DNA from 3 places in the Streptosporangium sp. NPDC020072 genome. Region 3 is predicted to be linked to each of the others. Evidence: predicted binding sites of a transcription regulator. Region 3 holds the regulator's gene; each other region holds the start of a gene.
What was found. Region 3 encodes LexA, which represses DNA repair genes until DNA is damaged. Its sites were predicted from a motif close to TCGAACANNTGTTCGA; they were not measured.

Region 1 (9,457 bases), on a different contig from region 3:
TCTTCGGCGCCCCCGCCCTGCAGCGCAGGATCGGCTCGGTCAACGTGCTCCACCTCTCGCTGGGGGCGCTCGCCCTGCTGCAGGTGGGCATCGCCCTGTCACAGCAGGCGGGCAGTCACCCGGGCGTCGTCGTCTTCGTCATCCTGTCCGGCCTGCCGATCGGCCTGAACAACACCGTGTTCACCGAGGCGGCCATGGAGGTCTCCGACGCGCCGAGGCCCGTCGCCTCCGCCGGATACAACTTCGTGCGCTGGATGGGCGGCGCGCTCGCGCCCTACGTCGTCACCAAGCTGGGCGAGGAGGTCGGGCCCGCGGTGCCGTACGTCCTGGGCGCGGCCTGCTGCCTGGCGGGCATGGCCGTCCTGTACGGCAGGCGCCACCACATGAGGAGCCTGGATCGGATCGACGTCGACCACACCTTCCAGGATGCCTCTGCCCCGGCCTGACCCGGTTTGGGGCGACGCGCACAGTGGCCATACGCTGAAGGGGCGTTCCGAGCCCTTGGAGAGGACCACTGTGAGCATCGCCCCGACCGTCGGAGTGTTCGCCCTGCAGGGAGACGTGCGCGAGCACACGCGCGCACTGGAGGCGGCGGGTGCCAGGGCCGTCGCCGTACGGCGCCCCGGTGAACTGGAGGCGGTCGACGGCCTGGTCATCCCCGGCGGGGAGTCGACCACGATGTGGAAACTCGCCGAGACCTTCGAACTCCTCGAACCGCTCAGGATGAGGATCAAGGGCGGCATGCCCGCCTACGGCTCGTGCGCGGGCATGATCATGCTGGCCGACCGGATCGAGGGCGGCATCGAGGGCCAGCAGACCATCGGCGGCATCGACATGGTGGTCCGCCGCAACGCCTTCGGCCGGCAGGTCGACTCCTTCGAGGCGGACCTCGACTTCGCGGGCCGGGGCTCGATACGGGCGATCTTCATTCGCGCCCCGTGGGTGGAATCTGTCGGTTCCGATGTCGAAGTGCTGGCTCGGGCCGAAGCTGGGGATAGGATCGTCGCGGTCCGCCAAGGACCGCTGCTCGCCACGTCCTTCCACCCGGAACTTACCGGGGATGTCGGTGTGCATTCATATTTTGTTGACATGGTGAGGGAGCTCTAGCCGATGTCCGGCCACTCCAAATGGGCGACGACGAAGCACAAGAAGGCCGCGCTTGACTCCAAGCGGGGCAAGCTGTTCGCCAAGCTCATCAAGAACATCGAGGTCGCGGCCCGAACCGGCGGCCCCGACCCGGACGGCAACCCGACGCTGTACGACGCCATCACCAAGGCGCGCAAGAGCTCGGTCCCGATCGACAACATCGAGCGCGCGCGCAAGCGTGGCGGCGGCCTTGAGGCGGGCGGCGCCGACTGGCAGACCATCATGTACGAGGGCTACGCCCCCGGTGGGGTCGCGGTGCTGATCGAGTGCCTCACCGACAACCGCAACCGCGCCGCCTCCGAGGTCCGCGTCGCCCTGACCCGCAACGGCGGCTCGCTGGCCGACCCGGGTTCGGTGTCCTACATGTTCAACCGCAAGGGCGTCGTGCTGGTGCCCAAGGGCTCGCTGAGCGAGGACGACGTGCTGACCGCGGTCCTCGACGCCGGCGCCGAGGAGGTCAACGACCTCGGCGACCAGTTCGAGGTCGTCTCCGAGGCCACCGACCTCGTCCCGGTCCGCAAGGCCCTGCAGGAGTCCGGCATCGACTACGACTCCGCCGAGTCCAGCTTCGTGCCGACGATGAACGTCCCGCTCGACGAGGACGGCGCCCGCAAGGTCTTCAGGCTGATCGACGCCCTTGAGGACAGCGACGACGTCCAGAACGTCTGGGCCAACTTCGACGTCTCCGACGACGTCCTGGAGAAGCTCGACGCCTGAACGGCCGTCGTGCCGGGCGGGACGACCGATTCGCCCCGCCCGGACCGCGCCGCCTAGGTTGGGTGGCTGTGAAGCTACGTGAACTGACCGCGGACGATCTCGACGCGGTGACGGACAATCGCAGGCGGGCCTTCGGACCGGTGTCGGAGGCGGTCCAGCGGCAGTGGGTCGGGATGGTGACCCCCGCACTCGAAGCGGGGAGATATCTCGGTCTCTTCGACGGCGCCCGCCTGGTCGCGACGAGCCGGATCAACGACTTCACCCAGTACTGGCACGGCAGGCCGATCTCCCTCGGCGGCGTCGCCTCGGTGACCGTCGCCCCGGAGGACAGGGGCGGGGGAGCAGGCCGGACCATCATGCTGGCCACCCTTGAGCGCTGCGCCGGCCTCGGTCACCCGGTCTCCGCCCTCTACCCGGCCACCACCCACATCTACCGATCGCTGGGCTGGGAGCACGCCGGAGCCATGCACCGCGCCGTGCTGCCCGCCGAGGCGCTGCGGACCATCAGGCGGACCGAGCAGGTCCAGGTCCGCAGGGCCGGGCCGGAGGACGCAGAGCGGGTCGTCTCGGTCCTGCGGGGAGTCCACCTGGCCACCCGCGCCTGCGGCCCCGTCTGCTGGGACGCCGACGTCTGGCGGGCGCGCCTGGCGACGGGGGACGACTTCGTCTATCTCGCGCACGACGGCCTCGTCGTCTACCGCTGGCGTGACCAGGACCTGGAGGTTCCCGTCCTGGTCGCGGGCTCGGAGGCGACCGCGCGGACGCTGTGGTCCCTGGTCGGTTCCTCGGCCTCGATCGCCAGATCCGTCCACGCGGTCGTGGCCCCCGACGACCCCGTCTTCTGGCTGATCGGGAACCGCCCGACGGACGAGGTGGGCCAGACCCGCTGGATGTTCCGCGTCGTCGACCTGGCCGCGGCGATCCGTGAGCGGGGTTTCCCGCCCGGCGTCACCCTCGACACCGTGATCCAGGTCGAGGACCCCCAGCGGCCGGAGAACTCCGGGCCCTGGCACCTGTCCGTCTCCGGAGGGCGGGCGACGGCCGAGCCCGCGGGCACCCTCCCCTCGGCTCTGCCCGTCTTCACGGCCGGGGCGTTCTCCGCCCTGTTCTGCGGGGTTCCGGCCGCGACCCTGCGCAGGACCGGCGGACTGACCGGTTCCGCGGACGGCGACGCCGCCCTGGACGGTGCCTTCCACGCCAGGCCGTACATGCTGGACCACTTCTGAGGGGTGCCTGCCCGGGAACCGTGCGTCGTGTGCGCGCAGGCGGTAGAGTCTGGCACCGAACAGGTGTTCGGCGAGTGGAGGCGTGCCGGTGCGGTTGCCCGAACTGCGGGTGATGGGGGTCGATCCCGGGCTGACCCGGTGCGGGCTCGGCGCGGTCGAGGGACGGCCGGGGGCGCCGCTGACCCTGGTCAAGGTCGGGGTCGTGCGCACCCCCGCGGAAGACGAGACCGGCGCGAGGCTCGTGGCGATCGAGGCGGGCATCGAGAGCTGGCTCGACGAGATCAAGCCGGACGCGGTCGCCGTGGAGCGGGTCTTCGCCCAGCACAACCTCAGGACGGTGATGGGCACCGCGCAGGCCTCCGCGGTGGCGATCCTGTGCGCCTCCCGCCGGGGGCTGCCGGTGGCGTTGCACACGCCCTCCGAGGTCAAGGCCGCGATCACCGGCAGCGGCACCGCCGACAAACGACAGGTCGGCACGATGGTGACCAGGCTCCTGCGCCTGGACGAGATGCCCAAGCCCGCCGACGCCGCCGACGCCCTCGCCCTCGCGATCTGTCACGTGTGGCGGGGCGGGGCGCGCAACAGGCTCGCGGAGGCGGTCGCGAAGGCCGCCGCTCCCGGCACGAGCGCCGCCGCCTACTTCCGCGGCGGGGGCAGGGCCGGATATTCGAAGGGAAGCACGAAGTGATCGCCTCGGTGCGGGGACGGGTGGCCGCGATCGCGCCGGAGGGGGCGGTGGTCGAGGTCGGCGGGATCGGCGTGCTCGTCCACTGCACACCCGGCACACTGGCGGCGCTGCGGGTGGGGGAGGAGGCCAGACTGGCCACCTCGCTCGTGGTCAGGGAGGACTCCCTGACACTGTTCGGCTTCGGCACCGACGACGAGCGTCTGGTCTTCGAGCTGCTGCAGACGGCCAACGGGGTCGGCCCCAAGGTCGCCCTCGCCATGCTCGCCGTGCACACGCCGAACGCCCTGCGGATCGCGGTGGCGAGCGCCGACGTCAAGGCGCTGACCAGGGTGCCCGGAGTCGGCCCCAAAGGTGCTCAGCGGATCATCGTCGACCTCAAGGACAAGCTCGGCACGCCGGAGGAGGCGGTCAACGCCGCGCTCGACGGCACCGCCGCAGTCCCGCCCTGGCGCGACCAGGTGCACTCGGGCCTGGTCGGTCTCGGCTACTCGGTCAGGGACGCCGACGAGGCGGTCGCCACGGTGGCCGTCCAGGCCGACGCCGAGATCGCGCAGGGCAGGGTTCCCCAGGTCGCCGTGCTGCTCAAGGCCGCGCTTCGCGTGCTGAGCGTCCGGTGAGACAGGGCACAGGAAAGGCGGAGACGACGTGAGCGCGGAACGGGATCTGGTCTCACCCGAGATGGAGGGTGACGAGCGCCTGATCGAGGCCGCGCTGCGCCCCAAACGTCTTGAGGAGTTCATCGGCCAGGCGCGGGTGCGCGAGCAGCTCTCCCTGGTGCTGCACAGCGCGTTGCGGCGCAACCGTCCCCCCGACCACGTGCTGATGAGCGGCGCGCCCGGTCTGGGCAAGACGACCCTCTCGATGATCATCGCGGCCGAGCTCTCCGCACCGCTCAGGCTCACCTCCGGGCCCGCCCTCGAACGGGCGGGTGACCTCGCGGCGATCCTGTCCACCCTCTCCGAGGGAGAGGTCCTCTTCATCGACGAGATCCACCGGATGGCCCGTCCCGCCGAGGAGATGCTCTACCTCGCGATGGAGGACTTCCGCGTCGACATCGTGGTCGGCAAGGGGCCGGGCGCGACCGCCATCCCGCTGGAGGTGGCGCCCTTCACCCTGGTCGGGGCGACCACCAGGGCGGGCCTGCTGCCCGCACCGCTGCGTGACAGGTTCGGCTTCGTCGCGCACATGGACTTCTACGAGGCCGCCGAGCTCGAACAGGTGTTGCACCGTTCGGCACGGCTGCTCGGCCTGCGTCTCCCGGGCGACGCGGCACACGAGATCGCCGGGCGCTCCCGGGGCACGCCCCGCATCGCCAACCGGCTGCTGCGCCGGGTGCGCGACTTCGCCGAGGTCCGGGCGGACGGGGTGATCAGCAGGGACGTCGCCGCCGCGGCGCTGAACCTCTACGAGGTGGACGCCGAGGGACTCGACCGTCTCGACCGCGCCGTCCTGGGCGCCCTGCTCGGCAAGTTCGGTGGCGGTCCCGTCGGTCTGTCAACACTGGCGGTCGCGGTGGGGGAGGAACCGGAGACCGTCGAGGTGGTCGCGGAGCCGTTCCTGGTACGGCAGGGCCTGCTGGCCCGCACCCCTCGCGGACGCGTCGCGACCGCGGCGGCCTGGGTCCACCTGGGGTTGACGCCCCCTCCCGGAGCCTTCGGCGCGGTGCCGATGCCCGGCCAGGGGCCTGACCTGCATGATCTTGGGGATGACCCCGCGGCGTCCTGACGTTGAGTTACGGTGAGAAAACGCACGGGGTTGATCACAAAAAGGTGACAACCGTATCAAAATGGGAACTTCCCCGCGCGCCAGAACGTGACCTCGTTGCCGCGCTCCTAACAGCTCGCCTAAACTCCGTGGCTTGGCTGGCTGTGTAGGCTGACGTGCTGAGCGCGGCGTGGCCTCACATGACGTCCGGCTCCGGCCGGTCATCCTTAACCGAAGGAGCGGCCCAATGGGCGGCAATTACTCCAGCCTTATCATGATCGCGCTGATGGTCGTGGTGTTCTACTTCCTGCTGATCAGGCCGCAGCGTAAGCGGCAGCAGGAGCAGGCGCAGATGCAGAACTCCCTCACCCCGGGGACCCGCATCATGACCACTACCGGGCTTTTCGCGACGGTGGTAGCGATCGACGCCGAAGATGTGATCCTGGAGATCGCCCCCGGCGTCGAGACCCGCTGGGTCAAGGCCGCGATCGGGCGTGTGGTGGGCCCGGTCGACGACACGCAGGGCGACGCCGAGAACACCGACACCGTGGATGACAATGTGGTGGAAACCGCGCAGTCGCCCGGTGACGACCAGGACTCGACGACCAAGAAGTGATAAGTAGGCTCGCCAACATTCCCTATAGCCGAAAGAACTGACGACCAGTGGCCCGACCGACCAGCGGCCAGAGCAGACCGGGGCGCGTGCTCCTACTGCTACTGGCGATTATTCTCGCCATGGGTGGGGTGATGCTCCTGAACAGGGCTTACACCCCCGAATATGGCCTCGACCTCGCCGGTGGCACGACAGTGACACTGCGGCCCGTCACCCCGAACGGCACGGCTCCCACAGAGGAAAGCCTGGATCTCGCCGTCGGCATCATCCGAAACAGGGTGAACGGCAGCGGTATCTCCGACGCCGAGGTCGCCAAATCCGGTGACAACATCGTCATCTCCGTCCCCGGAGTTGGCCAGGAGGAAGTCGTCAAGCTGGTCGGCACCACCGCGGAACTGCGTTTCCGTCAGGTGATGGCGGTCGCGGCAGGGGCACCCCAGCCGCCGGGGCAGATGCCCACCCAGGCGCCGACGCCGTCATCCTCCCCCTCCTCGACGGCTCCCGGCAAGAAGGGCGACAAGTCCCCCGCCCCGTCCGCCTCCCCCGCGGCCGAGCAGGGCACGAAGACGCCGGAGCCGACCGCGACGGCCGCCGCGAACCCGAGCGCCTCGCCCGCGGGCCGCGCCCTGTCGGCGGCGCTCCTCAACCCCAGCCCGGAGGCGACCCCGACCGCCACCGGCAAGCAGGAGAGCAAGCAGGACACCGGCAAGAAGGGCGACAAGGCGGAGGCCTCCCCCTCGGCCAAGCCCGGCCAGAGCGGCTCCCCCTCGCCCCAGCCCTCCTCGCCCGCGGACAACCCGCTGGCCGACGTGGACACCACCGGCATCGACCCGGCGGTGCTCAAGCAGTTCGAGGCCCTCGACTGCTCCAAGAACAAGGGCCAGGGCGCCCAGGACGACCCCAACAAGCAGTACGCCGGCTGCAGCCAGGACGGCAGCGCCAAGTACGTCCTCGACAAGGCGGCCGTCACCGGAAGCGCGATCGCCAGCGCCAACGCGGGCGTCGACCAGACCACCGGTGAGTGGCTCGTCCAGCTCTCCTTCAAGGGGCAGGGCCCCGACCAGTGGTCCAAGGTGACCACCACCGCGTTCAACTCCCAGCCGCCGCGCAACCAGGTCGCCATGGTCCTGGACGGTGTGATCATCTCCGCGCCGGTCATCCAGGAGCCCATCACCGGCGGCCGGGCGCAGATCTCCGGCAACTTCACCCAGGTGACGGCCAACGAGCTGGCAGGCCAGCTGAAGTTCGGCGCGCTGCCGCTGAAGTTCGAGAAGAGCGCGATCGACGAGGTCTCCTCGACCCTGGGCGCCGACCAGCTGCGCGGTGGCATGATCGCCGGTGGCATCGGCCTGGCCCTGGTGGTCGTCTACTCCATGCTGTACTACCGCGGCCTTGGCGTCGTCTCGGTGCTGAGCCTGCTGGCCGCCTCGATCCTCACCTACCAGGCGGTCGTGATCCTCGGTGCCTTCGCGGGCTTCCGCCTGTCGCTGCCGCACATCATCGGCCTCATCGTCTCGATCGGTATCACCGCCGACTCCTTCATCGTCTACTTCGAACGAATACGAGATGAGATGAAGGAGGGCCGCCGGTCGCTGCGCACGGCCGTCGAGGTCGCCTGGACCCGCGCCCGCCGGACGATCCTGATCGCCGACGCGGTCATGTTCATCGCCGCCGTCGTGCTGTACTTCCTGGCCGTCGGCGGTGTGGCCGGGTTCGCCTTCGCGATGGGCCTGACCACGCTCATCGACATCGTCGTGGTCTTCCTGTTCACCAAGCCGTTCGTCACGCTGCTGGCCAGGCTGAAGTTCTTCGCCAAGGGACACAAGCTTTCCGGTCTCGACGCCGAGCGCATGAGCAGCACGACGGTCGCCGGTACCAAGACCGTTCCGCAGGAGGCATGATGTCCGGCATCGCGAGTCGGTTGTACCGCGGCGAGATCGACGTCGACTTCGTCGGACGCAGGAAGCTCTGGTACGGCCTGTCCGCCGTGCTGCTGCTGGTGTCCATCGCGGGCCTGCTCTTCAACGGAGGCCTCAACCTGGGCGTCGAGTTCAGGGGCGGCTCGGTCTTCTCCTTCAAGGCGCCCAGCGCCCACATCGAAGAGGTCCGCGACACCTTCAACGGCGCGGGCGCCCACCAGGTCATCGTCCAGACGACCAACAACGGCTGGCGGGTCACCACCGACAGCATGCCCCCCGAGCGGGTGACCACGGTCCAGAAGGCGGTCGCCCAGAAGTACGGCATACAGCAGAACGAGGTCACCCTCCAGGTGATCGGCGCCTCGTGGGGCGGTCAGGTGGCCGACAAGGCGGTCACCGGTCTGATCGTCTTCATGCTGGCGATCATCCTGTACCTCACGGTGGCCTTCGAGTGGAAGATGGCGCTGTCGGCGGTCGTGGCGCTCTTCCACGACCTGGTGATCACCGCGGGCGTCTACGCGTGGACCCAGTTCGAGGTCACCCCGGCGACCCTGCTGGGCTTCCTGACGATCCTCGGATACTCCCTGTACGACGCGGTCGTCGTGTTCGACATGATCAAGGAGGTCACCGCCAAGCTCGGCACGACCTCCAAGATGACCTACACGCAGGCGGCGAACAACGCGCTGAACCACACCCTGATCCGGTCGCTGAACACCACCCTGGTGGCGATCCTGCCGGTGGCCGCGATCCTGTTCATCGGCACCACGCTGTTCGGCGCGGGCACGCTGAGGGACCTCTCGCTCGCCCTGTTCGTCGGCATGATCGTCGGTACCTACTCGTCCCTGTGCGTGGCCACGCCGATGCTGGTCACCCTGAAGGAGCGCGAGCCGCGTTACCAGGCGATCGCCCGCAGGCTCTCCTCACAGGGCGGCGGGGCCAAGGGCGGCCAGACGGTCAAGGGAGCCAAGCAGCCGGTCCCCGCGGGGGCCGCCAACGGCTCGGCGCCCGAGGGCGACAAGCGCAAGAAGAAGTAGCCGGAAGTCAGCAAGGCCTCCGTCCCCGCCGAGGGGACGGAGGCTTTCCCTTGAGGGAGCGACGATGAGTGACCTGAGCAGGCTGATCCTGGACCACGTCCGGGACATCCGCGACTACCCCCAGCCCGGCGTCCTCTTCAAGGACATCACCCCGTTGCTCGCCGATCCTGAGGCCCTGGCCGCCGTGATCGACGGTTTCGCCGGGCTCCACCAGGTCGACAAGGTCGTCGGGATCGAGGCCAGAGGCTTCATCCTGGCCGCTCCCGCGGCCTATCGGGCGGGCGCGGGCTTCGTTCCGGTGCGCAAGAAAGGCAAACTGCCCGCGGAAACCCTTGAGGCGTCCTACGATCTGGAGTACGGCTCCGCCACCATCGAGGTCCATCGAGACGCCTTCACCCCAGGGGAACGCG
Region 2 (9,457 bases), on a different contig from region 3:
CACCGAACTGCCCGACCCCGCCTACCTGCCCGTTCCCCGGGCCGTCGAGTTCGACGGCAAAGCCGGGCGCCGGGTGCACGCGATCGTCTACCCGCCCGTCAGCCCCGAGGCCAGGGGCGAGGGGCCCGCGCCGTACGTGGTGTTCGTGCACGGCGGTCCGACCGCGCACAGCATCAGCGCGCTCGACCTGGAGAAGGCCTTCTTCACCAGCAGGGGCATCGGCGTGCTCGACCTCAACTACGGCGGCTCCACCGGGTACGGCCGCGCCTACCGCGACCTGCTGCACGAGCAGTGGGGGATCGTCGACGTCGAGGACGCGGTCTCCGCGGCCGAGTGGCTGTCCGCCGAGGGGCTCGCCGACTCACGGCGGATCGCGATCAGGGGCGGCAGCGCGGGCGGCTGGACGGTCATGGCCGCCTGCTGCGCCTCCGACGCGTTCGCGGGCGGCGTCTCCTACTACGGGGTGAGCGCGCTCGCCTCGTTCGTGACCACCACCCACGACTTCGAGTCCCGCTACATCGACTGGCTGATCGGTGCGGACCCCGCGCTGTACGGCCCCCGCGAACCGCTGGGCATGGTCTCCAAGGTGACCTGCCCGATGCTCCTTCTGCAGGGATTGTCCGACCCGGTGGTGCCTCCGGAGCAGTCTCAGGCCTTCGCCGACGCCCTGGCCGAGCGCGGTATCCCGTGCACCTACCTCACCTTCGAGGGAGAGTCGCACGGCTTCCGCCGCGCCGAGACCCGAAGCACGGCCCTGGCCACCGAGCTGGCCTTCTACCAGCAGATCTTCCACTCCTGACGGCTCCGGCACGCCGGGTGACCCCGCGCCTGGACGACCCCTATCGGGCGAACTCCGTGGCGCGGGACTCCCGGACCACGGTGATGCGGATCTGACCGGGGTAGGTCAGCTCCTCCTCGACCTGTTTTGCCACGTCCCGGGCGATCACCTGGGCCTGGATGTCGTCGATCGCGTCGGGTTTGACCATGACCCTGATCTCTCGGCCCGCCTGCATGGCGAAGACCTTCTCGACGCCGTCGTAGGAGGTGGCGATCTCCTCCAGCCGCTCAAGGCGCTTGACGTACGCTTCGAGGGACTCCCGCCTGGCCCCCGGCCTGCCACCGCTGATCGCGTCCGCGGCCTGGGTGAGCACGGCCTCGACGGTCCTGACCTCGACCTCGTTGTGGTGGGCCTCGATCGCGTGGACCACGTCCTCGTGCTCGCCGTACCGTCTGGCGATCTCGGCGCCGATGAGCGCGTGGCTGCCCTCCACCTCGTGGGTGAGCGCCTTGCCGATGTCGTGCAGGAGTGTGCAGCGCTTGAGCAGCAGAGGGTCGAGCCGGAGTTCGGCCGCCATGATCCCGGCGATGTGGGCGGACTCGACCAGGTGGCCGAGCACGTTCTGCCCGTAGGAGGTGCGGTAGCGGAGCTGGCCGAGGAGGGTGACGAGTTCGGGGTGCATCTCGGTGATGCCGAGCTCGACCAGCGCGTCCTCACCGGCGCGCACGCACAGGTCCTGGACCTCGGCCCTGCTGCGCTCGTGGGCCTCCTCGATGCGCTGCGGATGGATGCGCCCGTCGAGGACGAGCTTCTCCAGCGTCAGCCTGGCGGTCTCTCTGCGGACCGGGTCGAAGCACGACAGCAGGACCGCCTCGGGGGTGTCGTCGATGATCAGATTGACCCCGGTGGTCGACTCGAAGGCACGGATGTTGCGGCCCTCACGACCGATGATGCGGCCCTTCATCTCGTCGCCGGGCAGGTGCAGGACGCTGACGACGGACTCGGCGGTCTGCTCGGTGGCCACCCGCTGGACCGCCAGTGTCACGATCTTGGTGGCGCGCTTCTCCCCCTCTTTGCGGGCCTGGCCCTCGATCTCTCTGACGATCAGGGCGGCCTCACGTTTGGCCTGGTTCTCGATCTCTTTGACCAGTTCGGTCTTGGCCTGCTCGCCGGTGAGCCCGGCCACCCGCTCCAGGACGGCCCTGCGTTCCTGGGCGGCCCGGTCGAGGTCCTCGCGGCGGTCGGCGAGCTCGGTCTCCGTCTCGGCCAGCTTGCGAGCCCGCTCGGCCTGGCGCCTGGCCTCCTCGTCGAGCCGCTGCTCCCGTTCGGCGAGCCGCTTCTCCCTGCGTTCGAGGTCGGAGCGGAACTCCTTGAGCTCCTGCTTCAGGAGCCTGCTCTCGGCCTCCGCCTCCTTGCGCAGCCCGGCGGCGGCCTCCACGGCGGCCTCCGACCTGCGTAGAAGGTCTCCGGCGTCGTTCTCCGCCTTGGCGCGAATCTCGGCGGCCTCCTGCCTGGCCACCTCAAGCTCGGTCTGGATCTCCTCAAGCTGCTCGGGTGAGGGACCGCTCGGCCGTCCCAGTGCTCCGCCGGTACGGCGTAGCAACACGATCAGCGCGGCTATCATCGCCACGGCGAGAACCGCGACCGCGACCGTCAAAGTGACGACCACAACCGAATTCATGCGCGCCCCGCCCTCCTCGCGTTGCCAATAGCAAGACACGAGGCGTCACACGCACGGCACGGAAAGTCCACATGGTGGTATCACCAGGACATATGTTGATCCGGGAGCGACGCCGCATCAGCCCATCCCACCGGCTCTGTCGCCTGCCCGCATCCATGAAGCTTGTTCGTCCGCAATTTACCGTTATGACAATCCGCGCTGCGCGGAGTAACTCCTCACTGCCGTCGAGGTTAAGCGTCAAAGAGGTAACGGGCAAGCAAAGGCGCACCGGGAAACACTCGAACGTGAAGCGACCCCCCTTTCCCCCGTACGGCACGGCCGCAGGACGCACCGGCTCGCCGGCCGCTCAGGTTTCGCCGACGGCGACGACACCCGTCAGGACCGGGGCGGCGGCCGTACGGAATGGGGAGGGGCGCCTGGGGCCACCGGCTCCCGGGTCAATCCTCTGAATAGTCGTGTTCGTCCATGGAAGAGGGTGAGGAGGGGAAATTGTCCGCCTCCTCGCTCTCCAAAGCCTCACGGATCACCCGGAAGGCCAGCCCGGGGCCGTAGCCCTTTCTGGCGAGCATGCCCGCCAGCCTGCGGGTCCTGACCGCGGGATCCAGACCACGGGTCGAGGACAGTCTGCGCGTGACCAGGGCGCGTGCCGTCTCGGCCTCCCGCTCGGGGTCGAGCCGTTCGACCGCGTCCTTGACGATGTCCTCGTCGACCCCTCGGTGGCGCAGCTCCGAGGCGAGCGCCTTCCTGGCCAGCCCCCGCCCCGTGTGACGGGAGCTCACCCACGCCTCGGCGAACGCCTCGTCGTCGATGAGACCGACCTCGGAGAAACGCTCCAGCACCGCCTCGGCGGCCTCCTGCGGCACCTCGCGCCGCTGGAGCGCCTCGGCGAGCTGGGCCCGAGTGCGCGGCGCCATGGTCAGCAGCCGCAGGCAGATCGCCCGCGCCACCGCCTGCGGATCGGCGTCGGGCCCCCGGGCCGCCACCGACCCCTCGGCCGGACCGTCGGGCAGGAGACCGTCCCCCTCCCCCGCGCGCCTGGCGCGCCTCCCCTGGGCACGCGTGCCCCGGGAGGAGCCCCGGCCGCGCCGGTCCCGCCGGGTGTCCTCCGAGTCGGGCCAGGCACCCCAGTCTCGCGGCCCGGCCTCACCCGCCGGACCGGAATCAGGTCCCGTCGTCATCGGTCAGCCGGATCAGGCGTCGCCCGGCTTGGGGGTCGAGGCCTTGGAGCCACGGCCGGAGGAGGCGGCGGGGGCCGGAGCGGCGGGCGGCGGGGTGGCCGGGCTGTCCAGGCGGGGGCCGATGCCGAGCTTCTCCTTGATCTTCTTCTCGATCTCGTTGGCGATGTCGGGGTGGTTCTTCAGGAAGTTACGGGCGTTCTCCTTACCCTGGCCGAGCTGGTCGCCCTCGTAGGTGTACCAAGCGCCGGACTTGCGGACGAAGCCGTGCTCGACACCCATGTCGATCAGGCCGCCCTCGCGGGAGATGCCGACGCCGTAGAGGATGTCGAAGTCGGCCACGCGGAAGGGCGGAGCCATCTTGTTCTTGACGACCTTCACCCGGGTGCGGTTGCCGACCGCCTCGGTGCCGTCCTTCAGCGTCTCGATGCGGCGGATGTCGAGACGGACCGAGGCGTAGAACTTCAGCGCCTTTCCACCGGTCGTGGTCTCGGGCGAGCCGAACATGACGCCGATCTTCTCGCGGAGCTGGTTGATGAAGATCGCGGTGGTGCCGGTGTTGTTGAGCGCGCCCGCGACCTTGCGCAGCGCCTGGGACATCAGGCGGGCCTGGAGGCCGACGTGGCTGTCGCCCATCTCGCCCTCGATCTCGGCCTTCGGCACCAGGGCCGCGACCGAGTCGATGACCAGCAGGTCGATGGCGCCGGAACGGATCAGCATGTCGGCGATCTCGAGCGCCTGCTCACCGGTGTCGGGCTGGGAGACCAGCAGCGCGTCGGTGTCGACACCGAGCTTCTTGGCGTACTCGGGGTCGAGGGCGTGCTCGGCGTCGATGAAGGCCGCGATGCCGCCGGCCCGCTGGGCGTTGGCCACGGCGTGCAGGGCGACCGTGGTCTTACCGGAGGACTCGGGACCGTAGACCTCGATGATGCGGCCCCTCGGGAAACCGCCGATGCCGAGGGCGACGTCGAGCGCGATGGAACTGGTCGGGATCACCTCGATGGGCGCACGTGCCTCGTCACCGAGTCGCATGACGGAGCCCTTGCCGAACTGCCGCTCGATCTGGGCGAGGGCGGTCTCAAGCGCCTTCTCGCGGTCGTTAGCTGCCATGGGAGCCCCCCTGGAGGGTCGCGGGTTGGATCGGTTGCCAGAAAGCTACGGGGTGCCACCGACATTTTCCGGAGAGCACGCCGAGGAGCGTCAGCGCGTCCAATATAGCCGAACGACTGTTCGAGCGAGGCCGGACGACTGTTCGAGCGAGGCCGGACGACAGCGCATGTTCCGGGGCGTGCGGGACGACCCACCCCATCCGGAAGGCGATATTTCCGAGAATTCCCCCATGCCTGTTGTCAGGGGGCTGACCTGGGGCGATCCTGGGGGCAGCCGACTCTGAGGTGCCGACGTGACCAGCACGTTCAGCCAGCAACGCCTGACCTACCTTGGGTCTCTGTCCGCCGAGCTGTCGCGGCAGGGGCTGGCCAGCCGCATGGTCGGCGGGGACGACCCGGTGCTGTGGGTGTGGCATCCGGAGAGCCTGAGACAGACGATCGTCTTCGCCACCCCGGCCGGAGACGGATGGCTCTTCCTGTGGTCCCCCGACGGCCGGGAGAAGGCAGGGGACCCCCGCGGGACCGCGGAGTCCCTCGACCGGCTGCTGAGCGCCCCCGACCCCGGCCCCTGATCCGCGCACGGCGAAACGCCGCCGCCCGGGGGGCCGGAGAACCTACGGGTGACGCACGCCGACCGTCCCGCGCGGGCCGGACGCCCTTACCTCCGTCGCCCTCCGCCGTGGCGTACGTCGTCCGGCCCGCGCCCGCCCGGTCTGCCTGCCGGTTACGGCGGTGACGACCGCGCGCTCCGGCGGATAGGGATCGGCGGGTTTCCAGTCCCGGCCGTCACGGGTGTCCGCGCCGAAACGCGGCACAACCACGGCCAGGAACACGGCCGCGGCCAGGAAAAAGAGAAAATTGGTCATTTTCCAGTCCACTTCCATTGCCCACTGCGTCCATTCTTGGCACCCTTGGCACAAGTGGCCAGATCCAGTAGAGGGAAAAATGGACCGTATTTCCACCGAGCGTGACATCGTCGCGCTTCTCGGTGACTGGGCGTCGGGCCGAGGCCCTCTCTATCGCAAGCTCGCGGACGCGCTGGCGCAGGCCGTCGAGGACGGCCTGCTCCTCCCCGACGACCGGCTGCCCTCCGAGCGCGGGCTGGCCGACGCGCTCCAGGTGAGCAGGGCGACCGTGGTCGCGGCCTACCAGGAGCTGCGGGGCGCGGGCCTGCTGTCGAGCCGGCAGGGAAGCGGCACCAGGATCGCCTCGGACGTCAAGGTGCGCAGGCCGACCGCCGACGGGCGGGTGCCCGGTGGCACCGCGATGACCATCTTCCAGCGGCTGATCGACGGCCCCGGCGAGCTGATCTCCGTCGCGGTCGCGGCGGGCGGGGCTGCGCCCGAGCTGGCCGTCGCGCTGCGCGAGCTGGTCCGCGACGACCTGGACGACCTGCTTTCCGGGCCCGGCTACCATCCCTCCGGGCTTCCTGAGCTGCGTGAGGCGATCGCGGGTTACCTGACGAGGAACGGCCTGCCGACCGCGCACGACGAGATCGTGGTGACGACGGGCGCGCACCAGGGCCTGGTCCTGGTGACCGAGCTGTACGTCAGCCAGGGGGCGACGGTGCTGGTCGAGTCGCCCAACTGGCCCGGTTGCCTGGACGTGTTCCGCTCCGCCGGGGCGCGCCTGGTGACCGTACCGCTCGACGAGGAGGGGCCTGAGATCCACACGCTCGGCGCCATGTTGCGGGAGCGCAAACCCTCGCTCCTCTATCTCATGCCGACCTACCACAACCCGACCGGGGTGCTCATGTCGGCGGCGCGCAGGCGCAGGATCGCGGAACTGGCCGCCGAGCACGAAGTGCCCGTCCTTGAGGACAACGCCTACATGACCTACCACGCGGAACCGGGGGCCGTACCCGCGCCGCTCGCGGCCTACGCGCCGCCCGGCACGGAGATGCTCTCGCTCGGCTCGCTCGCCAAGGCCGTCTGGGGCGGCCTGCGCATCGGGTGGGTCCGCGGGCCCGCCGAGATCGTGCAGCGGCTCTCCCGGCGCAAGGTCCTCGCCGACATCGGCAGCCCGGTGATCGACCAGGCCCTCGCGGCCAGGCTGATGCCCCGCCTCGACCGGATCCTCGCCGAACGGGCCAAGGAGCTCGGCCTGCAGCTCGACCACATCGACGCCCTGCTGCGGGACCGGCTGCCGAGCTGGCGCTGGCGTCGCCCCGACGGCGGCGGCGCCCTGTGGGTCGAGCTGCCCGGTGTCGACGCCATGGCCTTCGCCCAGGTCGCCGTACGGCACGGCGTCGACGTGGTGCCCGGAGCCGTGATGGACCCGGACGGCGGGCACACCAACCACATCAGGCTGCCCTTCACCTTCTCCCCCGAGATCCTCGACGAACTCGTCCACCGGCTCGCCCGTGCCTGGTCGGAGATCGCCAGGCACGGGCCCGCGCCCGCCGTACAGGTCGTGGTCTGAGACGGCTAGGGGTTCGCGGCCTGGCGTCTGCGCATCAGGCCGTAGATCATGATCCGCATGACGGGCCGTTCCCGGTCGTCGAGGAACTCCCCGCGCTGCTGGAGGATCCCGCAGTCGGGCCTGGACAGGGAGGCCGCGAGCCCGACGACCGTCACCCGGCCGGTCAGGACGTCCCCCGGTCTGACCGGCCGCAGCCAGCGCAGCTCGTCCACGCCCGGGGAGACCTCCGCCTCGGCGTGCAGCAGTACCCCCTCCGTGTAGAGCCTCATGAACGTCGCCGTCACGTGCCAGCCGCTGGCGATGAGGTCCTCGTGGTCGAGGTGACGGGGCTGCGGATCGTACGCCTGGGCGAACCGTACGATCTCCTCGTGGGTGATCTTCTGGCTGCCCAGCTCGAAGACGTCCCCGACGTGGAAGTCCTCAAAGGCGCGCGGCATCGGCGGCCCCTTCCCTTCCCGCCGCGAGCCTGTCCGCCAGGCGGGGGAACAGGGCCAGGGCGTTGTCCAGGAAGGGGATGTCCCCGGCGTCCGCCAGGTGACGCAGGGTCCCGGAGACGACCGCGTCCCGCATGAACGGGAAGTCCGTGCCGAACAGGACGTTCTCCCTGCCGGTCACCTCGGCCAGGCAGGCCAGTGTCGCGGGCGAGGCCGCCTGGGCCGTCTCGTAGTACAGCCGCCGCAGTTCTCCCGCCACGTCCAGCCCGCCCGCCCCCGGCAGTACCCAGGTCGCCGCCAGTTCCAGCCGCCAGGCCAGGAACGGCACCGTGCCGCCCGCGTGGGCCAGGACGAACCGGATGTCGCGGCAGCGGCCGAGGGTGCCGCCGAAGAGCAGGTCGGCGACCGCCCGCGTGGTGTCCATGACGAAGTCGACCAGCGGCGGCGGGACCTTGGCGGCGAACCCGGGCCCGCCGGCGCAGTCGCACCGGTAGGCCGGGTTCGGGTGGACGAAGACCACGGCCCCGCGCCGGTCGAGTTCGTCGAAGACCGGGGCGAACGCCGGATCGCCCAGGTAACGGCCGTCGGCCTGGCTCGCGCTCATGACGACCCCGTCGAGGCCGAGCACGTCGAGCGCGTACTCGATCTCCGCCAGGGTCGTCTCGACGTCGGGCATGGGCAGGACGGCCAGGGCGCCGAACCTGCCGGGGAAGTCGCGCACCAGCTCGGCCGACCACTCGTTCGCCTGCCGTACCAGGGAGGCGGCGCCCTGGCCGAGCGCGGCGTCCGGCAGCAGGATCGACAGGATCGCCGCCCGGACGTCGTTGGCGTCCATCACCCTGAGGGAGTCCTCGACCGTCCACTCGGGGAGGGGGACGCCCGGTGCCATGTGCGTCACCCCTCTCCGGCGCAGCTCGGCGATCAGCGGCGGGTGGTAGCTGTGGTGGTGCACGTCGATCCAGCCGCCGCCCATCTCAGGTCGTCGCGATCTTCGGCAGCCGGCTCAGCGCCTCGTCCAGCTGGGCCTGGGGGATCGCGTAGTCCTCAAGCTGGCCCGCCAGGTAGGCGTCGAAGGCGCCCAGGTCGAAGTGGCCGTGCCCGGACAGACCGAACAGGATCGTGCGCTCGCTCCCCTCCTCCTTGGCCGCGAGCGCCTCCTGCACGGCGCCGCGCAGCGCGTGCGACGACTCGGGCGCCATGATGAACCCTTCGCTCCTGGCGAACCGCACGGCCTCGGCGAACACCTCGTTCTGCTCGTAGGCGCGGGCCTCGATGTAGCCCTGCTCGTGCAGCGCGCACAGGGTCGGGGCGTCCCCGTGGAAGCGCAGGCCGCCCGCGTGGATGGGCGCGGGCATGAAGTCGTGGCCGACGGTGCGCATGGGCAGCAGCGGCCCGAGCCCGGCCGAGTCGGGGTAGTCGTAGGTGTAGGCGCCCCGGGTGAGCGTCGGGCAGGCGGTCGGCTCGGCCGCGATGAACCTGGTCCCCGGCCGTTCCCCGGAGAGCCGGTCGGCCATGAAGGGGAAGACCAGCCCGGAGAAGTTGGAGCCCCCGCCGACGCACCCGACCACGACGTCGGGGTAGTCGCCCGCCATCTCCAGCTGGCGCTTGGCCTCAAGACCGATGACGGTCTGGTGCAGCACCACGTGGTTCATGGCCGAGCCGAGCGCGAACTTCGTGTCGTCGTGGGCCAGGGCGTCCTCGACGGCCTCGCTGATGGCGATGCCCAGGCTGCCGGGCGAGTCGGGGTCCTTGGCGAGGATGTCGCGGCCCGCCTGGGTGCGGCTGGTCGGGGAGGGGAACACCTCGGCGCCCCAGGTGTGCATGAGCGAGCGGCGGTAGGGCTTCTGCTCGTAGGAGGC
Region 3 (9,457 bases):
GAGGGCTTGGCGCTGGGAGCGGGGTCCGCCTCGTTCGTCGCGGCGAGCGGACCGGCCATGAACGCCCACAGCAGCGCGCCGACCAGCGCGATCACCACCGACCCGACCAGCGCGAAGACCCAGACCGGCCTGCCCTGCTCGTCGAAGTCGTCCTCGTTCCCCATGGCCTGGTAGTTGTCGCCGAAGACCGTGTCCCACAGCTCCTGCTGACGTTCGGGCGGCGGGGTCTTCGGGCCGCTGATCTGGCCCGCGGTGACGAAACGCCTGTTGGGGTCGGACGGGTCCTGGCTCAGGTGGTGACCGGGCTGCCCGGGGTGGCCGAACTCATGCTGCCCCGGCTGCCCCGGGTATGCCGGTTGTCCCGGTTGCCCGAAGGGCTGAGCCTGCGGCGGGAGCGGAAGGTCGGCCGGATGCCGTGTCGCGGACGCGTCGTAGGCGGGCGCCGTCAGCGGGTCGTTCAGGGGGTTGTTCGGCGGGCCGCTCAACGGGTCGACCGGCGGGGCGTTGCGGGGGGCGTTGAGCGGGTCGTTCAGCGGATCGGCGCGCGGGGTGGGCTCGGGCGCGGTCGTCGCGGCGAGGGCCCAGACGGCGGGGTTGTTCGGCACCCCGAAGCTGCCCCGGGCTGCGTCCTCGCCGAAGGGCGCGCCGTCACGGCTCGGCTCCTCCTGAGGAGGGGTCGACCACGTGTGCGACAGCGGGTCCCGCACGGTTCCCTCGGCCGCGGAGGGCGGCCACACGGGGTTGTCCCCGGGCACGGCCGACGGCCACGCGGTTGCCCCGGGCGCCGGGTCTCCCGCGGGCGCGGTGGGCCCCGCGGCCGGAGCGGCGGGTGGCCACCCGGTGTTCTCGGCGGAGGCGGACGGCCAGGCGGAGCCGTTCGCCTGGGCCGTCGGCGGCCACACGGCGTTGTCCTGCGGCGCGGCGGACGGCCAGGAGGCGTTTGCGGTGGCGGGCGGCTGCGCGGCGTCGTCCTGTGGGGTGGTGGCGGACGGCCACCCGGTGTTCTCGGCGGTGGCGGGCGGCCACACCGGGTTGTCGGCGGGTGCCGCCTCCGCCGGGGGCTGCGGGTCCCACCGGGGCTCGGCACTCACGGGAGCGGCCTCGGGAAGCTGGCCTCCGTATCCGCCGGCCAGGTCGGGGTCCGGCCTGAGGGCGTCCTTCGGCTGCGGGGTGAACGCGTCGCTCCAACTGGTCGTGGCGCTGGAGGCGGGGCGGTCCCGCGGATCGGCGGGCGCCGTACGGGCTGCCTGGTCCCACCCGGTCCCCGCCGGGGAGTTCCAGCCGGACGCCGGATCGGTGACGGGAGGCTGGGTGGGGACGCCCTGCCGGGGGGTCTCCATGTCGTCGGGCGCGCCCCCCGAAGGGGAGGCCAGCGCCTGGTCCCAGCCGCCGCCGAGAGTCGCGGAGCCGTTGGAGGACCCGCTGGGAGCCCCGTTGGGGGTCTGGGACGGCGTCGGCTGGCTCCAGCCGTATTCGGGCGTGCTCGCCCCCGCCTGCTCCCAACCGGCGCCCGGCTGTCCCTGGCCGTCGGCGGGCGAGGCCGGCTCCTCATGGGGGAGGGGAAGTCGTGGCGACGAGGCGCCGAAGGAGTCGTTCGCCCAGCCGGACGTCGTCTCCGCCGCCTCCGGCCACGCCGGAGGCAGGTGGGGCTGGCTGGGCTGCTCCGGGGCCATGGCTTCCTTACCTTCCGCACGGGTGCCCGAATTATGGGTATTCGGCATGGTCTCACGGGAGGCAGGGATGTTCGCAGGGAAACCGGAGAACGCCCCCCTGAACTGGAGTCCTGTGGGGTCGGTCGGTGGATCCTGCATCGGCAGGCCGGCCTCCAAGGGATCCGGGCCCTGCCCCGGCTCGACTGAGTGTGCCACGGTGAGAAGAGTAAACTGACGGGACATGCGAGGTCACAACGGATGTGTCCCCATCAGGTCTCGGCCCGCTCCAGGCACGTGATTGCTCTTATTGTGCTGGATCGCCGGACGGGCGTCCTCCGTTTACCGTGATCCAATTCGTTTCCCCAGGCCACGAATACGGCTTGCGGACTGCGATAGTCTTGCCGTATGCGTGCCGCGACCCTGCTGCTTACCGGGCCGCATCGGCCTTCTCGGCGTTAGACGCCCGCCGGTGCGGCTGCCCTTCGCATGAGCGGAGGGTTTTTCTATTGGGCCGGACGGGTCAGATCATCGCAGCAGACGTATACCGAGGGAAGATTGACGTGAGCGAGCGAGCCGACGTGAACAGCGACGAGCAGCACTACGATCCGCAGGCACTGCAGGTCAAGTGGCAGCGGCGGTGGGAGGAACTGGACCCGTTCCACGCCTCCGACGACCCCGCGGACCCGCGTGAGCGTCGCTACATGCTCGACATGTTCTCCTACCCCTCGGGCGACCTGCACATGGGTCACGCCGAGGCCTTCGCCATCGGTGACATCGTGTCGCGCTACTGGTTCCAGCGCGGCTACAACGTGCTGCACCCGATCGGCTGGGACTCCTTCGGCCTGCCCGCGGAGAACGCCGCCATCAAGCGTGACGCGCACCCGGCCGAGTGGACCTACGCCAACATCGAGACCCAGGCGGCCTCCTACAAGCGTTACGCGGTCTCCTTCGACTGGTCCCGCCGCCTGCACACCAGCGACGCCACCTACTACCGGTGGACGCAGTGGCTGTTCCTGCGCTTCTTCGAACGCGGCCTGGCCTACCGCAAGGGCGGCCTGGTCAACTGGTGCCCCAACGACCAGACCGTGCTGGCCAACGAGCAGGTCGTCGGAGGCAGGTGCGAGCGCTGTGGCGCCGAGGTCGTCCGCAGGGAGCTGACCCAGTGGTACTTCAAGATCACTGACTACGCCGACCGGCTGCTGGACGACATGGCCCAGCTGGAGGGCGGCTGGCCCGAGCGCGTGCTGACCATGCAGCGCAACTGGATCGGCAGGTCCGAGGGCGCGGACGTCAACTTCGTGATCGAGGGTCGCGACGAGCCGGTCACGGTCTACACCACCCGCCCCGACACGCTGTACGGCGCGACCTTCTTCGTCGTCGCCCCGGACGCCCCGCTGGCCGAGGAGATCGTCTCCGACGAGCAGCGGAAGGCCTTCGAGACCTACCGGGCCGAGGTCGCCAAGCTGTCCGACATCGACCGGCTGTCCACCGAGAAGGAGAAGACCGGCGTCTTCCTGGGCCGCTACGCGATCAACCCGGTCAACGGCGAGCGCATGCCGGTCTGGGCGGCCGACTACGTGCTGTCCGACTACGGCCACGGCGCCATCATGGCGGTTCCCGCCCACGACCAGCGCGACCTCGACTTCGCCCGCGCCTTCGACCTGCCGGTGCGGGTCGTCGTCCACACCGGCATGGCCGACCCGGGGGAGACCGGGATCGCCACCGCGGGTGAGGGCACCCTGGTCAACTCGGGGCCGCTGGACGGCCTGTCCAAGGCCGAGGCCATCCACAGGATCATCGAGGTGCTGGCCGGGCGCGGGACCGGCAGGGCGGCGGTCAACTTCCGCCTGCGTGACTGGCTGCTGTCCCGCCAGCGTTTCTGGGGCTGCCCGATCCCGATCATCCACTGCGCGGACTGCGGCGAGGTCCCGGTCCCCGACGACCAGCTGCCCGTCACCCTGCCCGACATGCGTGGTGAGGCGCTGGCGCCCAAGGGTGTCTCCCCGCTGGCCTCGGCCGAGGACTGGGTCAACGTCTCCTGCCCCAAGTGCGGCGGAGCCGCCAAGCGTGACACCGACACGATGGACACCTTCGTCGACTCCTCGTGGTACTACCTGCGTTACGTGGATCCGACCTACCTGGACGGTCCCTTCGACGTGGAGAAGGTCCGCAGGTGGGGGCCGATCGACCAGTACGTCGGCGGTGTCGAGCACGCGGTGCTGCACCTGCTGTACTCGCGTTTCTTCACCAAGGTCCTGCACGACATGGGCATGCTCGACTTCACCGAGCCCTTCCTGCGCCTGCTGAACCAGGGGCAGGTCATCAACCAGGGCAAGGCGATGTCGAAGTCGCTGGGCAACGGGGTCGACCTGGGCCAGCAGATCGACACCTACGGCGTCGACGCGGTCAGGCTGACCGTGCTGTTCGCCGGCCCGCCCGAGGACGACATCGACTGGGCCGACGTCTCCCCGGCCGCGTCGCAGAAGTTCCTGGCCAGGGCCTTCCGCGTCATGGCCGAGGCCGGTGCGGGCTCCGCGCCCGGCGCCGACTTCTCCACCGGTGACCTGGAGCTGCGCAAGGTCGTCCACCGGACCGTGGACGAGGTCACCAAGCTGCTCGACTCGTACCGCTTCAACGTCGCGATCGCCAGGATGATGGAGCTGACGACCGCCGCCAGGAGGGCCATCGACTCGGGCCCCGGTGCCGCCGACCCGGCGGTGCGCGAGGCCGCGGAGACCCTGGCGGTCATGCTGTCCCTGGTCGCGCCGTACGCGGCGGAGGAGGGCTGGGAGCGGCTGGGGCACCCCGCCTCCGTCGCGACCGCCGGGTGGCCGGTCGCGGAGGCGGCGCTGCTGGTGCAGGAGACCGTCACCTGCGTCGTACAGGTCGCGGGCAAGGTCCGTGACCGTCTGGAGGTCTCCCCGGAGATCTCCGATGCTGACCTGGAGGCACTGGCGCTGGCGTCGGAGAAGGTGCAGGCCTTCCTGTCCGGCGCGCCCCGCAAGGTCATCGTCAGGGCCCCCAAGCTGGTCAACATCGTTCCCTGACCGTGAACGCAGAAAGGAGTGACCCTCGGTTTGAGGGTCACTCCTCGCGTTCCGGGAGAGATGCCGCCGGGGCGCCTCAGAGCTTGCGCAGCACCGCCACGACCTTGCCCAGGACGGTGGCCTCGTCACCGGGGATCGGGTCGTAGTTCGTGTTGTGCGGAACCAGCCAGACGTGGCCGTCCTTGCGCTTGAAGGTCTTGACCGTGGCCTCGCCGTCGATCATCGCGGCGACCACGTCGCCGTTGTCGGCGACGGGTTGCTGGCGGACGACCACCCAGTCGCCGTTGGCGATCGCGGCGTCGATCATGGAGTCGCCCGTGACCTGGAGCAGGAAGAGGGTGCCCTCGCCGACGAGCTGCTTGGGCAGGGCGAAGACGTCCTCCACGCTCTCTTCGGCGAGGATCGGGCCGCCGGCGGCGATCCGGCCGACGAGCGGCACGTAGGCCGCGGTCGGGCGGTTGACCGAGGTCTCCTCGGCGTTGGCGTCGGGGTCGACCCACAGCACCGGCTCGCCGGGCAGGCGCACCTCCAGGGCACGCGGGCGGTGCGGGTCACGGCGCAGGTAGCCCTTGCGCTGCAGGGCCGTCAGCTGGTGCGACACGCTGGAGGTGCTGGTCAGCTGCACCGCCTCGCCGATCTCGCGCATCGACGGCGGGTAGCCGCGCTGCTGCACCGAGTCGCGGATCACCTCAAGGATCTTGCGCTGCCTGGGGGTGAGGCCGAGGGAGTCACGCCTGCGCACCGCCAGGTCACTGACGGCCGCGCCGCTCTCGTCGCGCTCACTCATATGATCTCCTCGCTCCCGGTCTGTATTGGTTGCGTCGCACACAGCGACCGTACCTCCGCCGAAGATCATACTCAAACATTTGTTCGAATGGTCCTCGAAATCGGTGGCGGCGTGGTGTACAACATCGTACGGGAGTTCGATCGACATCGTGTTCGATTCGCCGATCTTTCTTCGACATGTGTTCGGCCAGGTCGAAGAGATGGGGGGCACCGTGAAGGCGGCCACGAGGACAACCAGGCCCACGTTGACGCTGGTCAGGGGCACCGGGGAGACGGCCGCCAAGGACGCGGGCCGTGGGGCGGCGGGGGGCGGGCGGCCCGTCGCGCGTCCCCGTGGGACCGCCGCGGGGCGTGCGGGCCGTACGGTTCCGGCGGTTGCGCGGAGGCGGGCCGTCGCCGGGGGGAGGGTGGCGCACGCGACCGTCCGGCGGAGGCGCGCCCCGGTCAGGCTGACCCGCAGGGGGAGGGTCGTGGCGGTCCTGGCGCTCGTGCTCCTCGTTCTGGCGGCCTTCTGGGCGGGTGCCCTCCTGGACGCGGCCCTCGCCTCCTAGAAGGCTTTCCGGGGCGCCTCGACAGGCCTCTGCGGGCCCTGTGGCCAGTGGGGATCCTGGGCGCTCCGAGGAGGGGCAGGCGGGGGCGCCGACGACGGAGCGTGACGACGCGCCCCGGGCTCACCCGATAATGGACCTCGGCGATCAGCCCGTTCGCACGCCCCGGGGAGGGGTGCCGCATGTCCGGACGGCGCCCGCGGGGCCGTACCGGAAGGGCGACACGCCCGGCTGACGCCCTTGAGCTGCGCTGATCGGCGACTTCGCTCGGCAGGCCCTTCCTAACTTGCGTTCATGGTCCGACACTCCTACGGTTGGACCACAACATCTAGTGGCTTCATCATTCCGCTCCACCATAGATTGTGTTTCTATTACCGCATCTCGACCATTCGAGGGCGTGCGTGAGCGTCTCCACACGGAGATCGCAGAGCCGGCGGAGCAACGCGAGGAAGATGAGCCGCTGGGCAAGTCAGGGAGGCGACACGCGTGCACTGTCCGTTCTGTCGTCATCCTGACACGCGGGTCATCGACAGCCGGTCGACCGAGGACGGCAGCGCCATCCGGCGCAGGCGCACCTGCCCGGAGTGCGGGCGCAGGTTCACCACGCAGGAGACGGTGTTGCTCATGGTGAGCAAACGCAGCGGGGTGACCGAGCCGTTCTTCAGGGACAAGGTGATCGCCGGTGTCCGGCGTGCGTGTCAGGGGCGCCCGGTGAGCGAGGACTCGCTGGCCCAGCTCGGCCAGCGGGTCGAGGAGAGCATCCGGGCGACCGGGGCCGCGGAGATCGCGGCCCACGAGGTCGGGCTGGCGATCCTGGGCCCGCTCCGCGAGCTCGACGAGGTGGCGTACCTGCGTTTCGCCTCCGTCTACCGGGGCTTCGAGACCCTGGCCGACTTCGAGGCCGAGATCGAACAGCTGCGCGCCGAGCGTTCCGCGCGGCGCGACTGAGTCAGTCCCCGGGCGCCGGGGGAGTACGCGGCGTGTTGAACTGGTCCGACTGGGGGCTCCATGGAGCCTCGGAAGGGGGAAGTCATGACGGAGACGGTCAACGGCGCGGTCGCGCGCGGGGGCAAGCGGCCACGCAAGGGACTGAAGATGAAGCGCATCTTCACCACGCCCGGGGTGCACCCGTACGACCAGGTGACCTGGGAACGCCGTGACGTCGTCATGACCAACTGGCGGGACGGCTCGGTCAACTTCGAGCAGCGGGGCGTCGAGTTCCCCGACTCCTGGTCGGTCAACGCCGCCAACATCGTGACCACCAAGTACTTCCGGGGCGCCGTCGGCACCCCGCAGCGCGAGTGGAGCCTGAAGCAGCTCGTCGACCGGGTGGTCGGCGTCTACACCAGGACCGCGGTCGAGGAGGGCTACTTCGCGACCGAGGAGGACGCCGAGATCTTCGACCACGAGCTCAAGCACGCCCTGGTCAACCAGGTCTTCAGCTTCAACTCGCCGGTCTGGTTCAACGTCGGCACCGCCTCCCCGCAGCAGGTCAGCGCCTGTTTCATCCTGGCCGTCGACGACCAGATGGAGTCCATCCTCGACTGGTACAAGGAAGAGGGTGTGATCTTCAAGGGTGGTTCGGGCTCGGGGGTGAACCTCTCCCGGATCCGTTCCTCCAAGGAACTGCTCTCCAGCGGCGGTACGGCCAGCGGCCCCGTCTCCTTCATGCGCGGCGCCGACGCCTCGGCGGGCACCATCAAGTCCGGCGGCGCCACCCGCCGCGCGGCCAAGATGGTCGTCCTGGACGTCGACCACCCCGACATCGAGGAGTTCATCGAGACCAAGGCGCGCGAGGAGGACAAGGTCCGCGCGCTGCGCGACGCCGGGTTCGACATGGACCTGGGCGGCAAGGACATCGTCTCCGTCCAGTACCAGAACGCCAACAACTCCGTGCGCGTCTCCGACGAGTTCATGCGGGCCGTCGAGAACGGCGGTGACTTCGGGCTGCGCGCACGCCTCACCGGCGAGGTGATCGAGAAGGTCGACGCCAAGTCCCTGTTCAGGAAGATGGCCCAGGCCGCCTGGGAGTGCGCCGACCCCGGCGTCCAGTACGACGACACGATCAACGACTGGCACACCAGCCCGGAGACCGGCCGCATCACGGCGAGCAACCCCTGCTCCGAGTACCTCCACCTGGACAACTCCTCCTGCAACCTGGCCAGCATCAACCTGCTGAAGTTCCTCAGGGACGACGACACCTTCGACGTCGCGGCCTTCGTGAAGCTCACCGAGCTGATCATCACCGCGATGGACGTCTCCATCACCTTCGCCGACTTCCCGACCGAGAAGATCGACCGGACCACCCGGGCCTACCGTCAGCTCGGCATCGGCTACGCCAACCTGGGCGCGCTGCTCATGGCAACCGGCCACGCCTACGACTCCGAGGGCGGCCGGGCCATCGCCGGGGCCATCACCTCGCTGATGACCGGCGCCTCCTACCGCCGCAGCGCCGAGCTGGCCGCGGTCGTCGGGCCGTACGAGGGCTACGCCCGCAACGCCGAGGCGCACAAGCGCGTCATGCGCAAGCACGCCGCGGCCAACGACGACCTGCGCACCCTGGGCGGGATGGACCGGGTCATCCACACCGAGGCCTCCCGCCAGTGGGCCGACTGCCTCAAGCTCGGCGAGAAGAACGGCTACCGCAACGCCCAGGCCTCGCTGCTCGCGCCGACCGGCACCATCGGCCTGATGATGGACTGCGACACCACCGGCATCGAGCCCGACCTCGCCCTGGTCAAGTTCAAGAAGCTCGTGGGCGGCGGCTCCATGCAGATCGTCAACCAGACGATCCCGCGGGCGCTGCGCCAGCTCGGCTACCAGGAGGAGCAGGTCGAGGCGATCGTCGAGTACATCGCCGCGCACGGCCACGTCGTGGACGCCCCCGGTCTTCGGCCCGAGCACTACGAGGTGTTCGACTGCGCCATGGGAGAGCGGGCCATCGCGCCGATGGGCCACGTGCGGATGATGGCGGCGGCCCAGCCGTTCCTGTCCGGTGCCATCTCCAAGACCGTCAACCTGCCCGAGTCCGCGACGGTCGAGGACATCGAGCAGGTCTACATGGAGGGCTGGAAGCTCGGCCTGAAGGCCCTGGCCGTCTACCGCGACAACTGCAAGGTCGGCCAGCCGCTGTCGGCGGCGGGCAAGAAGACCGAGGAGAAGGCCGAGCCGGCCGAGCCCGAGGTCCAGGTCGTCGAGGTCAGCCGTCCGACCAGGCGCCGGATGCCGAACCAGCGGCCCAGCACCACCACCCGCTTCACGGTGGGTGGCGCCAAGGGTTACATGACCGCCTCGTCCTACCCCGACGACGGTCTCGGCGAGGTCTTCCTGAAGATGTCCAAGCAGGGTTCCACCCTGGCGGGCGTCATGGACGCCTTCTCCGTGGCCATCTCCATCGGCCTGCAGTACGGCGTGCCGCTGGAGA

Region 1: ruvC (crossover junction endodeoxyribonuclease RuvC) is a predicted target of LexA. The motif match lies at 3,145-3,160, and genes of this name have one in related genera.
Region 2: recA (recombinase RecA) is a predicted target of LexA. The motif match lies at 4,853-4,868, and genes of this name have one in related genera.

The regions. Positions count from the first base shown of each region.
Region 1 is NZ_JBEYAB010000005.1:46,544-56,000, reverse strand. Features, by position in the region: gene ABZ470_RS12690 (MFS transporter) at 1-446, shown strand, start outside; gene pdxT (pyridoxal 5'-phosphate synthase glutaminase subunit PdxT) at 517-1,107, shown strand; gene ABZ470_RS12680 (YebC/PmpR family DNA-binding transcriptional regulator) at 1,111-1,863, shown strand; gene ABZ470_RS12675 (GNAT family N-acetyltransferase) at 1,932-3,089, shown strand; gene ruvC (crossover junction endodeoxyribonuclease RuvC) at 3,193-3,777, shown strand; gene ruvA (Holliday junction branch migration protein RuvA) at 3,774-4,394, shown strand; gene ruvB (Holliday junction branch migration DNA helicase RuvB) at 4,456-5,502, shown strand; gene yajC (preprotein translocase subunit YajC) at 5,729-6,097, shown strand; gene secD (protein translocase subunit SecD) at 6,229-7,995, shown strand; gene secF (protein translocase subunit SecF) at 7,992-9,047, shown strand; gene ABZ470_RS12640 (adenine phosphoribosyltransferase) at 9,112-9,457, shown strand, end outside.
Region 2 is NZ_JBEYAB010000003.1:456,282-465,738, forward strand. Features, by position in the region: gene ABZ470_RS08535 (prolyl oligopeptidase family serine peptidase) at 1-799, shown strand, start outside; gene rny (ribonuclease Y) at 840-2,459, opposite strand; gene recX (recombination regulator RecX) at 2,897-3,637, opposite strand; gene recA (recombinase RecA) at 3,650-4,744, opposite strand; gene ABZ470_RS08555 (hypothetical protein) at 5,037-5,315, shown strand; gene ABZ470_RS08560 (hypothetical protein) at 5,358-5,609, opposite strand; gene ABZ470_RS08565 (PLP-dependent aminotransferase family protein) at 5,689-7,164, shown strand; gene ABZ470_RS08570 (MaoC/PaaZ C-terminal domain-containing protein) at 7,170-7,601, opposite strand; gene ABZ470_RS08575 (amidohydrolase family protein) at 7,585-8,571, opposite strand; gene ABZ470_RS08580 (TrpB-like pyridoxal phosphate-dependent enzyme) at 8,573-9,457, opposite strand, start outside.
Region 3 is NZ_JBEYAB010000022.1:31,854-41,310, forward strand. Features, by position in the region: gene ABZ470_RS38365 (hypothetical protein) at 1-1,673, opposite strand, end outside; gene leuS (leucine--tRNA ligase) at 2,213-4,699, shown strand; gene lexA (transcriptional repressor LexA) at 4,776-5,486, opposite strand; gene ABZ470_RS38380 (hypothetical protein) at 5,686-6,036, shown strand; gene nrdR (transcriptional regulator NrdR) at 6,520-6,981, shown strand; gene ABZ470_RS38390 (vitamin B12-dependent ribonucleotide reductase) at 7,066-9,457, shown strand, end outside.